One region of the Paenibacillus sp. RC21 genome, then DNA from elsewhere that is predicted to be linked to it. Evidence: riboswitches for the same ligand, from Rfam matches in the RefSeq annotation. Region 1 holds a riboswitch; the other holds the start of a gene.
What was found. A riboswitch is a leader RNA that binds a small molecule or an ion and turns the genes downstream of it on or off. The one in region 1 is predicted to bind FMN.
Positions count from the first base shown of each region.

Region 1 (7,673 bases):
GCTCTGGCGGGAGCGTGTGGCCCAAAAGCGCAAAATAAAGGATATCCGAAACGCACTGGAACGGATTGTAACCGTTAATCATGCGGAAAAGCTGTTATATGTCACAGGCGATCCCGAGCTGCAAAGGCTCATGACGGAAATTAACCGTCTGCTGGACTTGAATTTGAGAGTGTCTGTGGATTACAACCGAAGCCAAATCGCCATGCGTAAAATGATTTCAAACATTTCTCATGACCTCAAGACCCCGCTGACGGTGGTACTCGGATATGCCGAGATGCTGGATGCCGATCCGCATATTTTGCCGGAAGAACGTGCAAAGCTGCTATCCAGGATTCATCAGAAGACAAGCGAAGCGATTAAGCTGATCGGAAGCTTTTTTAGCTTGGCGAAGCTGGAGGCTAATGATACGGACATTCCGTTGACCCGGCTAGAGGTGGGAGAGCTGTGCAGACGCAGCATTTTGGAGTTTTATGATCTGCTGACCGCGCAGGGGTTTGCTGTGCATATTGATATCCCGGAGCACCCCATTCATGCCTTGGGGAACGAAGGAGCGTTTGGGCGGGTGCTGAACAATCTGATCTCGAATGCGATTCGCTACGGTGCCGATGGTCGGACACTGGGACTGACTCTAACGGAACAGCAGGACACGGTGCGTATAGAGGTATGGGATCGGGGGCAAGGCATACAGGAGCCTGAGCAGGACAAGGTTTTTGAACGTATGTACACGCTTGAGGATTCCCGAAATAAGGCGATACAGGGCAGCGGGCTGGGTCTTACGATTGCCAAACGTCTGGTTGAGACGATGAACGGAGAGATTCATTTGAGCAGCATTCCTTATGAGCGGACGGTCTTCTCTTTTACATTGAAAAAAATCAACTATTAATCGAACTCAGCATTATGCAGAATGCTCAACTTAATAAATTTGTAAGAATCGAGAAAGAAAAATGAACATTTCACCCTTTATGCTTAAATTATCAACAGTATACGAAGGGAGAACACCCATGACTTACATATTAAGGACGCATCAACTGACCAAAGCCCTGAAGGGCAACGAAATTGTAACGGGGGTCAGCATGAATGTGCGCCAGGGGGAAACTTATGGCTTTCTCGGTCCTAATGGGGCGGGGAAGACGACGATTATGAAAATGATTACGAACCTGCTCAAGCCCACCTCCGGTGAGATTGAATTGTTCGGTGAAAAATTAACGCCAAAGTCGTACCACCTGCTCGGCCGGATGGGCTCGATTATTGAATATCCGATTTTTTATGACAGGCTGACCGCCCGACAAAATCTCGAACTTCATTGTGAATACATGGGCTATTATAACAAGCAGGCTGTTCGGGATGCACTGGAACTGGTGAACCTGCGAAACGCAGATGACAAGCCGGTAAAGGATTTCTCTCTGGGGATGAAGCAGCGTCTCGGGATCGCCCGAGCGATTGCGACCAAGCCGGAGCTGCTGATTCTGGACGAGCCAATTAATGGATTGGACCCGGTGGGGATCAAGGAAATCCGCCAATTGTTCCACATGCTGTGCAAGGAATATGGCATGACGATCCTTGTGTCCAGCCACATTTTAGTGGAAATTGAGCAAATTGCCGATACGGTGGGTGTGATTAATCACGGTCGACTGATTGAGGAAGTGTCGATGGAACAGGTGCGGGAAACCAATACAGAATACATCGAATTTACGACCAATGACTGCAAAAAAGCAGCCTACGTCCTCTCCCATCACCTGAATCTGACGAATATCCGGGTGCTGAATGATCAGAATATACGCATTTACGATACAAGTGTACCGCAGAAACAAATTACGAAAACACTCATTTTAAATGATGTAGAGGTGGATTCCATCCACCAAAAAAACAGTACACTGGAAGACTACTTCGTGCGGCTGTTACATGGAGGTGAACTCCATGCTTAAACTGATGCAACTGGAGCTGAAAAAGTTTCATTTGGCGGGATATATCCGTTCGGCGTTGATCGCCAACGCGTGTATTTTTGGCCTGTTCATCATTATTGCGCTGGACAGCCAAAGTGAAGGAGTGCCCGAATTTACAGGGTACGCTGAGCTTTTGGACCTCCTGGACTATATGGTCAGAGCCACATTTATTATTTTTGCCTCCGTCCTGCTGTGCCGCTTTATTGTGAGCGAATTTAAGTCCAAGTCGATTAACATCTTGTTCATGTACCCGATTGACCGCAAAAAGCTGATGTTCGCCAAACTCTTGGTCGTGTTGCTGTTTACGTTCCTGTCCATTATTTTATCGGAAATCATCATTACGGCAGCCCTTCATCTATTAAATCAGTTCGTCGTTATTGTACCGGATAAGCTTAGCCTCACTATACTGGGACAGCAATCAGTGCGGACACTGATCAATGCGGTTGCAGCAAGCTTTATGGGGCTGGTTCCGCTGTACATGGGGATGCGAAAATACTCGATACCTACCACCATTGTGAGCTCGATCCTGATCGTAGCCTTGCTTTTCTCGAATAATAACGGCGCTACGCTTAGCTCCATTGCACTTGTACAGATCGGCTTTGCCGTGCTGGGAATGCTCGTAGCTTATGCGGCCATCCGCCGCATCGAGTATAACGATATTACCTCGTAATATGTAATTTTGTAAAACGCTTTCAAGAAATATATGAAAAACCTTGCTCGATGTACACATATTTTTCACTGGACTTCATTCTAAAACAGGTATATCCTAATAGGAGAAATTAAAAAACGGAATAAGGATCTTCGGGGTAGGGTGTGATTCCCAACCGGCGGTATGGCTCATGGAGCTAAGCCCGCGACTCTGTATCTGGCAACAAGATACGGACTGATTTGGTGAGATGCCAAAGCCGACGGTAAAGTCCGGATGGAAGAAGATCGAAGCATGAACATGCCGTCAAGTGGATGAATGCTGCATTCTTGGTTTTGCAGCAACTTCTTAACTTGCATAAAGCGGCAAGTTTATTTGATCAACCCCCGTCTTGCATGGCCTATCGCCATGGACGGGGGTTTTTATGCCACCGGTCCTGTATTCGCAAGGAGCTAATTGAGAATGAGTCAATCATCAACTGTACTAACATCCAAAGGTTTTGATCGTAGCTCCCACATGAAAAGCGGTTTTTGGCTAGTCGCGATTGGAGCGGCCTTGTGGGGCGCGGACCCACTGTTTCGCATTATTTTGCTCAAATCATTTACCTCTACACAAATTGTGCTGATGGAGCATGTGCTGCTCTTTATCGCCCTGGCACCAGTGCTGTGGAAGCATCGCGAGGAGCTTAAAGCGGTACGGCTTCGTCAGATTTTGGCTATCTTGTTCGTCTCGTGGGGCGGTTCTGCTCTGGCCAGCGTGATTTTCACGATGGCACTTAGCAACGGTGATCTTAACGCTGTGCTGCTGCTCCAAAAGCTTCAGCCGTTGGTCGCTATTATTCTGGCCCGCGTTATATTGAAGGAAATGCTGCCGCGTAATTTTGGAATATTAATTGTCGTGGCTCTGTTTGGGACGTATCTTCTTACCTTCGGCTGGTCGCTCCCTTTTGGACATGTTAATGATTTCGTCCACGTCGGCAGCCTGCTTGCACTAGGAGCAGCGGTCCTGTGGGGCGGTTCGACAGTGATGGGAAGCTACTTGCTTCGTTCGATGAAATATGAGACGGTGACCTCCCTGCGCTTCATGGTGGCTCTCCCTCTGCTGATCGTTCTCACCTCTGTGGAGCATGCACCTTGGAATATGCCTGCTGGCACATGGGCGGGCGCAGCCGTGATTATCAATCTGTTGCTGCAGGCGCTGCTCCCCGGTCTTCTCAGTCTGTTACTGTATTACAAGGGCCTCAGTACGACCAAGGCGTCTTATGCCACGATGGCAGAACTAAGCTTCCCGATGGTCGGTGTTGTAATTAACTGGATCGCTTTCCAGCAGATCGTTACGGTAGCGCAATTGACTGGCTTTATGCTTATCTGGATTACGCTCTTTATGATTTCTCGTCAGCAAAAAAACTAATAGGTTCAATGTCCATTTTATCCCTCACCCAAGCCAAATCGAGAAGATGCTTTTGCATCTCCGATTTGGCTTTTTATGTATAAGTATTAATATATAACATGATACTTTAGAACTATTTTTAGATAAAAACGTGCAAAACAAGCACCTATTTATCTTTTCCCATAGATTACATCTATAAAATTCATCGGTTTCTGTCGAATAAAACAATGTAGTAATTATCAGACACAGAGGAGTAAGAACTATGACTAATAAAGCAAAACAAACAGTGCCATGGTGGACCAGGTTTCTCAGACAGTTTTATTTAATGAAAACAAGATTAATTGTAGCTTTTTTGGCTGTCTTATTGATTCCCAGCATATTGATTGGGTACTTTTCCTATCAGAGTGCCGAAACACAGCTTCGCCAGCAAATGGGTAGCTCGATTGATTTCAACCTGTTTTTATTTCGCAGCAACATTAATCAATATGTATCACCTTTAATAAAAGATTTAAATGTATTAGCTACTGAGGTTCAATCCAATACCCTGAACTCCAAGGAAGAAGAAATTCAGGCTAAATTTGATGTGATCCTGAAAGCTCATCCCGAGCTGGATGGGGTACTTCTCGGTAATACAAAAGGAGAATATGTCCGTTCACCAAAGAAAGAATCAACGGATTATGATCCCCGTGAAAAAACATGGTATTCAAATGCGATGAAGTTAAACGATGAAACATTCATTAGTGCTCCGTCAGTCAGTGCTTCCTCGGGTAATTTAGTGGTCACGTTGTCCAGAAACTTACCAGATGGTCAAGGAGCTATAGCAATGAACTTGAGTCTGGATAGACTAAGCCAAAGCTTGAAGGATGTTACGATCGGCAATCGTGGCGGACTGTTTGTGGTTGATGCGAACAGTACAGTTGTAGCGGGTGCTGGAGCTGCCTTTAAGAATACGGGAAAAAAACCGGCAGACTCCATTGAGGGACTACCCGTTATTACCAAGTTAAATGAAGGGGAAACCCAATCATCATCTGCAACGAAAGAAATTCGATTTATGAACAGAGATATGCAATCATTTACACTCGTTGATCCTCTCACGGGATGGAACATCATCGCCTTGGCAGATCAGGAGGATTTTAGCGATTCGGTAGCTCCCATTTTGAAACAAAGCCTGATCGTTATCGCTATATCCGTGCTGGCTGCTGCTATTGTTATTATCCTGATGATTCGCTCGTTCCTGATTCCACTGGGCAAGCTGCAAAATGGAACCCGCAGCGTCCGTGACGGCAATCTCACCGCACGGGTCAATCTGTCCGGCAAGGATGAATTCAGCGAGCTGGCGCAAAATTTTGACCAGATGACACATGCACTGCATACGATGGTTTCCGAGGTCAACCAAACGTCGTCCCGACTCGCGTCCTCCTCCCTGATGATCAAGGAAAGCACGGAGCAAACGACGGAATCCGTGCAGCATGTAGCGGAAACGGTTATGGAATCCGCAGAAAATGCGACCACCAGTGCAGAGGCATCCGAGCAAACGGCCAATGCCGTTGAGGAAATGGCCAAGGGTGTCAGCACCATTGCGGAATCGGCAAGCTCCATCGTAGATTCAGCAGGACAGACTGAGCATGACGTAGCCAAAGGCAGCCAAATGATCGGAAGCGTACGCACACAGATGGACCGTATTTTGGAAGCTGTGACCCAAACCGCCAGCCTGATGGATGAGCTGTCACAGCTCTCTGACGATGCGAAGCAGATGAATAGCGCAATTGCTGCCATTGCCAAGCAGACCAACCTGTTGTCGCTGAACGCGTCAATTGAAGCCTCCAGAGCAGGCGAAGCCGGGCGTGGATTCGCCGTGGTAGCCGTGGAGGTTCGCAAGCTGTCGGAGCAATCCAAGGAAAGCGCGGATTCCATCAGCCAGATCATTACACAGATGCTGGATCTGATCCAGCGCTCCACAGCTACGATGAACGGTAATGTTCGTAACCAGGTGGGCGAGGGACTGCGTATTAGCCAAGATGCAGAAGGTGCTTTCACGAATATTGAGCGCTCCACATCTCATATTGTGGAACAGATTCAAAGCGTATCCGCAGCCGCTGAACAAATTTCGGCCAGCACAGAGGAAGTTTCGGCTACTGTTACCCATCTGGCAAGCCTGTCCCGCAATTCGGCGGATAGCTCACAGACGACTTCCGCAGCCGTTCAGGAGCAAATGGCGGCGATGGAAGAAATCGCTTCTTCCTCTCAGGAGCTGTCCAATATGGCGCAGGATTTGCAAGAGCTGGTGAAGCGATTCAAGATTTAGTTCCTGTAATACATCTGCACCTGTTCAACCTAAAAAAGCCTTCGCCCGTATACAAAAATACGGGCGAAGGCTTTTGTGATGTTAGGGCATTAGACGATATCTCAATACTTGGATCAAATACTCATCTGTCCGGTCAACTGGCGGCGTCTTTCCCCTTCCGGGTCATGCTGCACCGAGATACCTTGATGAAAAATGGTCGTAGCCCGCGATTCCCTGTCATATACCGGCCATTCCCCTTCCGGCAGCACAGGCTTTCCGTCACGTGCAAAAGCAACCCATGCCTGCTGCATATCGTAAGCCAGCGTCCTCATAGGCGGATGAACGTCCAATCCAAGCTTGCCTAGCAGCTCCAGATTATCAAAAACAAACGCAATTTCCGCGCCGTGAACCGCTTGTCCGAATACAGGATGCCCCGGCAGTGTCCAGTCAAAACGGTACATCCACACCGGGGCATGAACCGCTTGGGCAACCGCTAGAGCCAGCGCAGGCCGCCAGAAGAACAGATCGGTCAGCATCTGCGCTTGACCCTCAATCGTAACAGGGAAAGGTTCCGTCAAATCGCCAACATCTGACATGCCCGTCATCATTTCCAATGCCTGACTCGCCGTCGACTTGTTCATCAGATGGGATTCCTTGCGAATAAAGTAAGCACCCTCCTGCAAATTTGTCCCGATCATAACGGATACCCGCTTCGCTGATCCTTTTGCTATCGCAGAAAGGGGTACGTCAGGCAAGGTCACACCATCCACAACGGGTTGATAGAGCATTGCCAGTCCCGGACCCATCATTTCATGCGTCTTGGCCATGGCAAACATGAGCGCCTCCGTCGGTAGCGTAAACAATCGTTCCGGATGCAGGGTGTCCACCCCCAACTGCTGGAGATATGCAGTCGTGACTTGCTCCGCCTGTGAAGTCGGCAGCACCTGCGATGCTCCGCTCTGTAAAATAGCACGTCGGAACAGGCCCTCAGCGGCTGGCATGGCCAACAACGCGGCAATGCTCATGGCGCCCGCCGATTCACCGAACACCGTCACCTCGTCCGGGTTACCGCCAAATGCGGCAATATGGTCCCTGACCCATTCCAGCGCAGCAATCTGATCCAGCAGCCCCGCATTAGAGGTCAGTCCGTCTCCCCGTGGAGTCAGGTGCAAAAAGCCCAACGGCCCGAGCCGATAATTGAGCGTAACGACGACAACATCGCCATTCTCCGCCATCCGTGCCCCGTCATATAATGGAATAATTCCCGATCCTGTTACAAAAGCTCCGCCGTGAATCCACACCATCACCGGACGTCCCTTCGCAGGTGCCTCCGAAGCAGGCGTCCAGACGTTCAGGTACAAGCAGTCCTCCGAATGCTCAGGCGGTTCCACCAGATTCCCGGTCATACTCT
Region 1 covers NZ_JBIYCS010000003.1:490,488-498,160, reverse strand. Annotated here, with positions in the region: gene ABIA61_RS12025 (sensor histidine kinase) at 1-883, shown strand, start outside; gene ABIA61_RS12020 (ABC transporter ATP-binding protein) at 1,002-1,925, shown strand; gene ABIA61_RS12015 (ABC transporter permease) at 1,918-2,613, shown strand; FMN riboswitch at 2,737-2,881, shown strand; gene ABIA61_RS12010 (DMT family transporter) at 3,052-3,999, shown strand; gene ABIA61_RS12005 (methyl-accepting chemotaxis protein) at 4,241-6,283, shown strand; gene ABIA61_RS12000 (carboxylesterase/lipase family protein) at 6,397-7,673, opposite strand, start outside.

Region 2 (7,673 bases), on a different contig from region 1:
TGAATATGAAGCTGATAAATGTACGCATTGTGCCAAGTGTGATTCGATTTGCCCGGATTACTGCTTTGTATGGGAAGAACAGGCGGACAAACGGGGAAGAATGCTGCCATTTTTGCAAGGGATTGATTACCAGTATTGCAAAGGATGCTTGAAATGCGTAGATATTTGCCCGTCGGGGGCATTAAGCTCGCGCCGTGAGCAATGGGGATGGGCGGAGGAGCATCGGGTTGCCCACCAGTTTCCGGTATATGAAGGAGGTCGTGTGTAATGGCGAAACTGGAGGAAGAGCTCAAGCAGACAGGCGCCGCACAGGTGACAACGTTCGAATCCGGCAATGAAATGGCGGCTACGGCGGCTGCGCAGATCAATTATCATATGATGGGATATTTTCCAATCACACCCTCGACCGAGGTGGCGCAATATCTGGATCAGATGAGAACGAGAGGTCAGCATGACATTAAGCTGGTCGCAGCAGACGGTGAGCATGGATCGGCAGGGATATGCTATGGTGCTGCGGCAGCGGGAGCGAGAGTTGTGAACGCAACAAGTTCGCAAGGCTTCCTGTATATGCTGGAGCAGTTGCCTGTGCAGTCCGGCACTCGTTTTCCTATGGTTATGAATCTGGTGACCCGGGCTATTAGTGGCCCGCTGGATATCCGTGGGGATCACTCAGACTTGTATTATGGTTTGAATACGGGCTGGGTGATTTTGACCGCAAGCACGCCGCAGGCTGTGTATGATATGAACATCATGGCGCTGAAAATCGCAGAGCACAGTGATGTTCGGCTGCCTGTGATGGTCGCTTATGACGGTTTTTACACGTCCCATCAGAAACGTAAGGTGCAATATTTTGCCGATGCCGAAACCGTGCGCGGTTTTGTGGGGCCGAACCCGAATCTGAATTATCCGAATATTTCCGATTTTGACCATCCGGTTACTGTCGGGGCGCATATGAACGGCGATGACCTGACGAATAATCATGCTCAGTTATCTGAGGCATTAAAGCTGTCAGAAGGAGTATATGAGCAGGTTGCCGCAGAATATGCCGCATTATCCGGGCGGGAATATCCGATTTTGGATCTCTATCATATGGAGGATGCCGAGGTTGCAGTATTCCTGCTGAATTCGGCGGCTGAATCGGCTAAGGATGTAGCCGATCAGCTCCGCGCGCGCGGCATTAAGGCCGGTGTGATTCGTCCGAATATTATTCGGCCGTTTCCGGCCGCGCAGCTGCGTGAGGCATTGCACCATGTCAAGGCGCTGCTGGTGGGTGAACGTGCGGATTCGTACGGCGCCGATGGCGGTAATTTGACGCACGAAATCAAGGCGGCCTTGCAGGAGGACCCACTGAATCGGACGCTTGTATTATGCCGCATTTTTGGCTTGGGCGGCAAGGATTTTTATGCGGAGGACGCTGAGGCGTTCTTCCAGCTTGCGATTGAGGCGGCGGAAGCCGGACGGACCGAGCAGCCTTTTGATTATTATGGGCTTAATCCGGGGTCCCCGGACAAGGTCATGCCGCAGGTTATGCAGCCGCCACGGGGAGATGCGTACCGTACGGGTCTGATTCAGGTTACGCCGGATGAGGCGACCGGGAAGCTCAAGGTCAAGGTGCCGCCGTTACGTTCGCTGACGACCAAACCACGCCGTCTCACGCCGGGTCATGGGGCATGTCCAGGCTGTGGAGCGCTGTCTGCGTTGGAGCTGTTTTTCAAAGGCATCGAGGGCGATATCGTCGTGCTGTTCCAGACAGGCTGCGTATACGTGGTCACAACAGGTTATCCGTATACATCACACAAGCAACCGATGATCCATAATCTTTTTCAAAATGGGGCTGCTACGCTCTCTGGAGCGCTGGAGGCTTACATGGAGATGAAGCGCCGCAATGAAATTGAGATGGCGGATGATCCGACCTTTATTATGATCAGTGGTGACGGCGGGATGGATATTGGCATGGGTTCGGCTGTCGGGGCTGCTCTGCGCAACCATAAGCTGATTATGCTGGAATATGATAACGAGGGGTACATGAATACAGGCTCGCAGCAATCGTACTCGACTCCGGTCGGTCATATGACGAGCACGTCAGGCGTAGGCAAGATGCAAAAAGGGAAGCAGGGCCACCACAAGGATACGGTGCAAATTATGGCAGCCTGCAACATTCCATATGCCTTCACCGCAGCCGAAAGCCATCCGCAGGATATGCTGCGTAAAGCGGCCAAGGCACAATGGTATGCGAATAACGTGGGGACGGCTTATGGTAAAATCCTGTGCGCCTGTCCGCTGAACTGGAAATCCGAGGATAGACTGGGTACCAGTATTGTGGGTGCCGCTGTGGAATCTTGTTTCTTTCCGCTGTATGAGATTGAGCAAGGCAGTACGACGATTACGTACAATCCGGAGGACAAGGGAAAACGGATTCCAGCCGCGGAATGGCTCAAATTAATGGGCAAAACAAAACATCTTCTTAAGGAGGAAGCCACGCTGGCTACCTTTGATCAGGAGATTGAACGCCGCTGGAATATTCTGAAAAAGAAACATGAAATTTCGGAGCTATAATCCAGTTTTTTTGAATAATACACTTTGAACATTGTTATAAGATGTTACGGTACCGGTTCGATCAAGATTCTTTGCGCTTGTTGCGCGAAGAATCTTTTTTGTCGTTTATGGGATGAAGCATAAAAAATCAGGTAATGATTTCCGATATAGGAGTGGAGGCCTACGTGAAACATGTTGAATTAGTGCTTTCTCTGAATTTTAAGATGCAATGAGGTGCAGGTATGATTAAGCTGAATACAGTTGAGATAATCGAAATTATAAAGAAGCAAATACCCAAGGTCATGAATATCACACCAGTGGAACTGAAATTTACGGATGACTTTGGACGGACATCGCTGGCAGCGACGGATCACAAATTCACGCTGACGAACCAGCATTATTCCGCCAAGGTGATGGATTGTGTGCTGGAGACGCAGGTGCGCCCCATTTTAATGTGCGAAATTATTTATTTTCTGAAATGTGAGTTTATCGACGGGCATGTTGATGTACGGCTGGATTACGATATATGCGCGGAGGGTGGCCGTGGACCAACCGCTTCAGCGGTCATTACGTTCGATCATGCTACGCAGCTCGGGATCGAAGAACTGGCCGATCTGATTGATCTGGCGCTTCACATGAATGATAAAACCTGGTTTGAAGAGCTTTCCAGCCAATATGTTAAAACAAAAGCAGGAGCGTCCACCATTAGATAACTTGCTTTTTTTAGAAGTCGGTGCTAATATACGTAACAAGTTTAATGCTAATTCAATTGAATAAGAGCAAGATCCTTCGGGGCGGGGTGCAATTCCCCACCGGCGGTGATGACGTGTCTGTGCATAGCTTCTGCGATGAACAGCGCGGCTTAGTCCGTGACCCGGATGCTGAACGATCAGCAGATGGTGGACCTGGTGCAATTCCGGGACCGACAGTATAGTCTGGATGGGAGAAGGATACGAAGCGCATGTGCATGACGTGACATGTGCCAATTTTTAGCATACGTAATGGTACGTACGGCTTATTTCGTTGTAGATAGCATACGGAAGATTGCTTGTTCTTCAAGCTTTTTTTCGGAGGCGCTTCTGAGCGTATTTGGTCGTATGCTCATTTATACTTTCTATTGGCAAACTTGTCATTCATGTGGTCTCAGGATGTATATGGACTGCGCTTATATACTGTAAATTCGACTCTCATCACCCCATGACGGATATGATCCGGACTGGGGTTTTTTGCGCTTATGCCCGATGAATCAGGGATAAACTGAATTTTAGATGGGAAGGAGTGAAGGCATGTTTACCGGATTGGTCGAGGAAGTGGGACGGATTCAGCAGATTTCCAGAAGCGGAGAAGCGATGGTGCTCGGCATTAAGGGTTCTGTGGTATTGGGCGATTTGAAAATAGGAGACAGTGTTTCCGTGAATGGTGTTTGTCTGACCGCAACACAGGTGGGTACTAAGGATTTTAAGGTAGATGTGATGCCGCAAACCTTTCGCAGCAGCAATTTGAAGGAGCTGAAATCCGGTAGCCGGGTCAATCTGGAACGGGCTATGGTGGCTAACGGCAGGTTCGGAGGGCATATCGTACAGGGACATGTGGACGGAACGGGCATGATTCGTCGGGTGACCTCAGACCAGAATGCGGTTGTGTACGAAGTTGCACCTACAGATCAGGCAATATTCAAATATATTCTTCTCAAAGGCTCGATTACACTCGACGGTATCAGTCTGACGGTTGCCCAGCGCACGGGAGATACCTTTTCCGTATCTATCATCCCCCATACCTTATCCGAGACGGCCTTGCAGGCCAAGCGTGAGGGAGACACCGTCAATATTGAATGCGACATTTTAGGCAAATATGTGGAGCAGCTTTTGAACTACGGAAAATCAGCGGTGACGGAGGGACCGGAGAAAGCTCCTATGAGTCTGGATTATTTGGCGAAACACGGCTTTGCCTAATACCACAAGAAAAAAAGGAGGAAAGCCTAATGGGAAGCGGGAGCAGAGAGAGCCATTCAAATATAGCGGCTGACATCGTAGAGTATGGTGTGTTGGAACAGGAAGTGGAAATTCGTCTGGATTCCATTGAGGAAGCGTTGGAGGATCTAAAGAACGGTAAAGTCGTGATCGTGGTGGATGATGAGCAACGGGAAAACGAAGGCGATTTTGTCGCTCTGGCTGAAAAAGCGTCCCCCGAGGTCATTAATTTCATGATTACCGAAGGCCGCGGGTTGGTCTGTGTGCCGATTACAGGGCAAAGAGCAGAGGCACTGGAATTGCAGCCGATGGTGGAGCAGAATACAGATTTCCACGGCACAGCCTTTACGGTGTCGGTGGATCATAGAGAGACGACAACGGGGATTTCAGCAGCCGAGCGTTCATTGACCGTGCGTGCGCTGACCGATGAAGCAGCCACAGGAAGCGATTTCCGCAAGCCCGGTCACATGTTTCCGCTGATCGCCCGCGATGGGGGTGTTTTGCAGCGTGCGGGTCATACCGAGGCGGCTGTTGATCTGGCCCGGCTCTGCGGCTCCAAACCCGCCGGAGTCATTTGCGAAATTATAAAGGAAGATGGGTCCATGGCTCGGGTGCCTGATTTGGCAGTGATCGCCAAGCGTCATCATTTGAAGCTGATCAGTATTCAGGATTTGATTGATTATCGTCGTCGTTTGTCATTGAAAGTACAGTTTTGAAACTCATTATTTAAAAAAAGAGAGGTTGATTTATATGGCACGTTTTCTGGAAGGTAATCTCGTATCGGATGGTATGAAGTATGGTATTGTAGTGGGCAGATTTAATGAGTTTATTACAAGTAAGCTGTTAAGCGGGGCAATCGATGCACTTCAGCGACATGGAGCGCAGGAAGATGAGATTGATGTGGCCTGGGTGCCAGGCGCTTTTGAAATTTCACTGATTGCTCAAAAAATGGCTGCAAGCGGTAAATACGATGCTGTGATTACGCTGGGTACGGTGATCCGTGGTTCTACCTCGCATTATGATATCGTCTGCAATGAAGTGGCCAAGGGTGTGGCGGCAAGCAGTCTGAAAACAGGTGTGCCTGTTATTTTCGGTGTAGTGACGACGGAAAACATTGAGCAGGCTATTGAGCGTGCAGGTACGAAGGCTGGTAATAAAGGCTGGGATTCCGCACTGGCTGCGATTGAGATGGCGAATCTGGGCAAGCAGTTTTAATTTTGCGATTACCTGAATAGAACGGCATAACTATAGCCGGAAAAAGGGATTGGATTGTTAAGCAAGGCGATGACGTATATACTACAGAAAGAGGGATTGATAAAGTCGAGCATAAGTGCTAACGGGGAAAGGTATTGTTGAATGATGATTGGAGTAAGGCAGGGGGAAGCACATTGACAGTCGTAAATTACAAGCTGGAAACATTCGAGGGTCCGCTAGATCTGCTGTTGCATCTGATTGATAAGGCCGAGATCGATATTCAGGATATCCCGATTAGTGATATTACCGATCAGTATATGGCTTTTTTGCACAGTATGCAGGAGCTGGAGCTGGACATTACGAGCGAGTTTCTGGTGATGGCGGCGACGCTCTTATCCATTAAGAGTAAATTGCTGCTTCCCAAGCCACCTGTAATGGAATATGATGATTTGGATTTTTATGAAGAAGAGGATTATGATCCGCGGGATGAACTGGTTCGCAAGCTGGTGGAGTATCGTAAATATAAAGGGATTGCCCGCCATCTGAGTGAACGTGAATGGGAACGAAGTCTGATCTATGGTAAGGAGCCGGAAGATTTGAGCGCATTCCTGCCCACCGAACCCGCCAATCCGGTGCATGGGCTACATGCAAGCGATTTGGTCGCGGCCTTTCAGCGTGCGCTGCGTAAAGCAGAGCGACGTACGACGGTAACCCGTATTCACCGCGATGAAATTTCGGTCAAGGACCGTATTCGCCAGGTCATCGGGGCGTTGGAGATGGTAGGGACGGGAGGACGGCTTTTGTTCTCCAAGCTGATGCATGAGGATATGTATCGGCATGAAGTGGTAGTCACCTTTTTGGCTATCCTCGAACTGATGAAAATGAAGCAGATTTTCTGCTATCAGGAGAAGCTTTTCGATGATATTGTAATGGAGTGGAGAGGGGATTTACGGGTTAATGGATTATCTGAAGCTGAAATCAATTATTGAGGGACTGCTGTTTCTTGCGGGAGAGGAAGGGTTGTCCGCCAAGCAGATCGCCGACATTGTAGAGCAGCAGCAAGAGCTGGTTGAAAAGAGTCTGGAGGATATGAAGCAGGACATGGAGCAGGGAGGAAGAGGTTTGCAAATTGTCCGTATCGCTGGGCATTATCAGCTGGCAACCTTATCCGAACATGCACCTTATTTTGAAAAGCTCGCCTATTCTCCCGCACGTGCCTCGCTGTCTCAAGCGGCTTTGGAGACACTTGCCATTGTGGCCTACCGTCAGCCCATTACAAGAGTTGAAATCGAAGATATTCGCGGTGTCAAATCTGAGCGGGCTATACATACTCTGGTCAACAAGGAGCTTATTGAGGAAAAAGGTCGGGCTGAGGCCATCGGACGGCCGATTTTGTATGGAACGACGAAGTCATTTCTGGATTATTTCGGTTTGGGCTCTTTGGCGGATTTGCCGCAGCCTGAGCTGTTTGAGGACTCAGATAATCTGGAGGAAGAGACACAATTGTTGTTCGAACGTTTGGAGAACAGCCAGCCGGTTATGAATGATACGGAGTCTTGATGCCTGGCAGAAGCCTGTTTTACGGGTTCCTCTTCATGGTTACAGGTTCGAAATTTAGAAAACAGCCAGTCCTCGCATAATGGGGGCTGGCTGTTTAGCGTTTCAGGATGCATGTTTTCCGGGCGAAGGGCCATACTATTTTTGCCATGGTATATCCATGGAGAAAAAAGGCAGGGAGGACTCGCCAGTGTGGAAATGGATCGGTATCGCCATCATCGTCGTTTTGTTACTTGTGCTGGCTGTTCTGCTCTCCCGTATCCGATTGAAGCTGGATATTGCCAAGCATGATAATGATGACCGGGCGCATCTGGAGATCAGATTTCTGTACGGGTGGATTAAAATAAATTATGACATTCCGGCTATTCTGCTGGCAGGTTTGCAAAAAGGGCTTCTCTATCGACTCGATCGCAACAA
Region 2 covers NZ_JBIYCS010000002.1:284,202-291,874, reverse strand. Annotated here, with positions in the region: gene ABIA61_RS06515 (2-oxoacid:acceptor oxidoreductase family protein) at 1-268, shown strand, start outside; gene ABIA61_RS06510 (thiamine pyrophosphate-dependent enzyme) at 268-2,556, shown strand; gene ABIA61_RS06505 (IDEAL domain-containing protein) at 2,778-3,248, shown strand; FMN riboswitch at 3,317-3,490, shown strand; gene ribE (riboflavin synthase) at 3,822-4,487, shown strand; gene ribB (3,4-dihydroxy-2-butanone-4-phosphate synthase) at 4,517-5,221, shown strand; gene ribH (6,7-dimethyl-8-ribityllumazine synthase) at 5,256-5,720, shown strand; gene ABIA61_RS06485 (segregation and condensation protein A) at 5,894-6,688, shown strand; gene scpB (SMC-Scp complex subunit ScpB) at 6,657-7,259, shown strand; gene ABIA61_RS06475 (DUF2953 domain-containing protein) at 7,447-7,673, shown strand, end outside.
Region 2: another riboswitch for FMN. It lies ahead of ribE (riboflavin synthase); the one in region 1 lies ahead of ABIA61_RS12010 (DMT family transporter).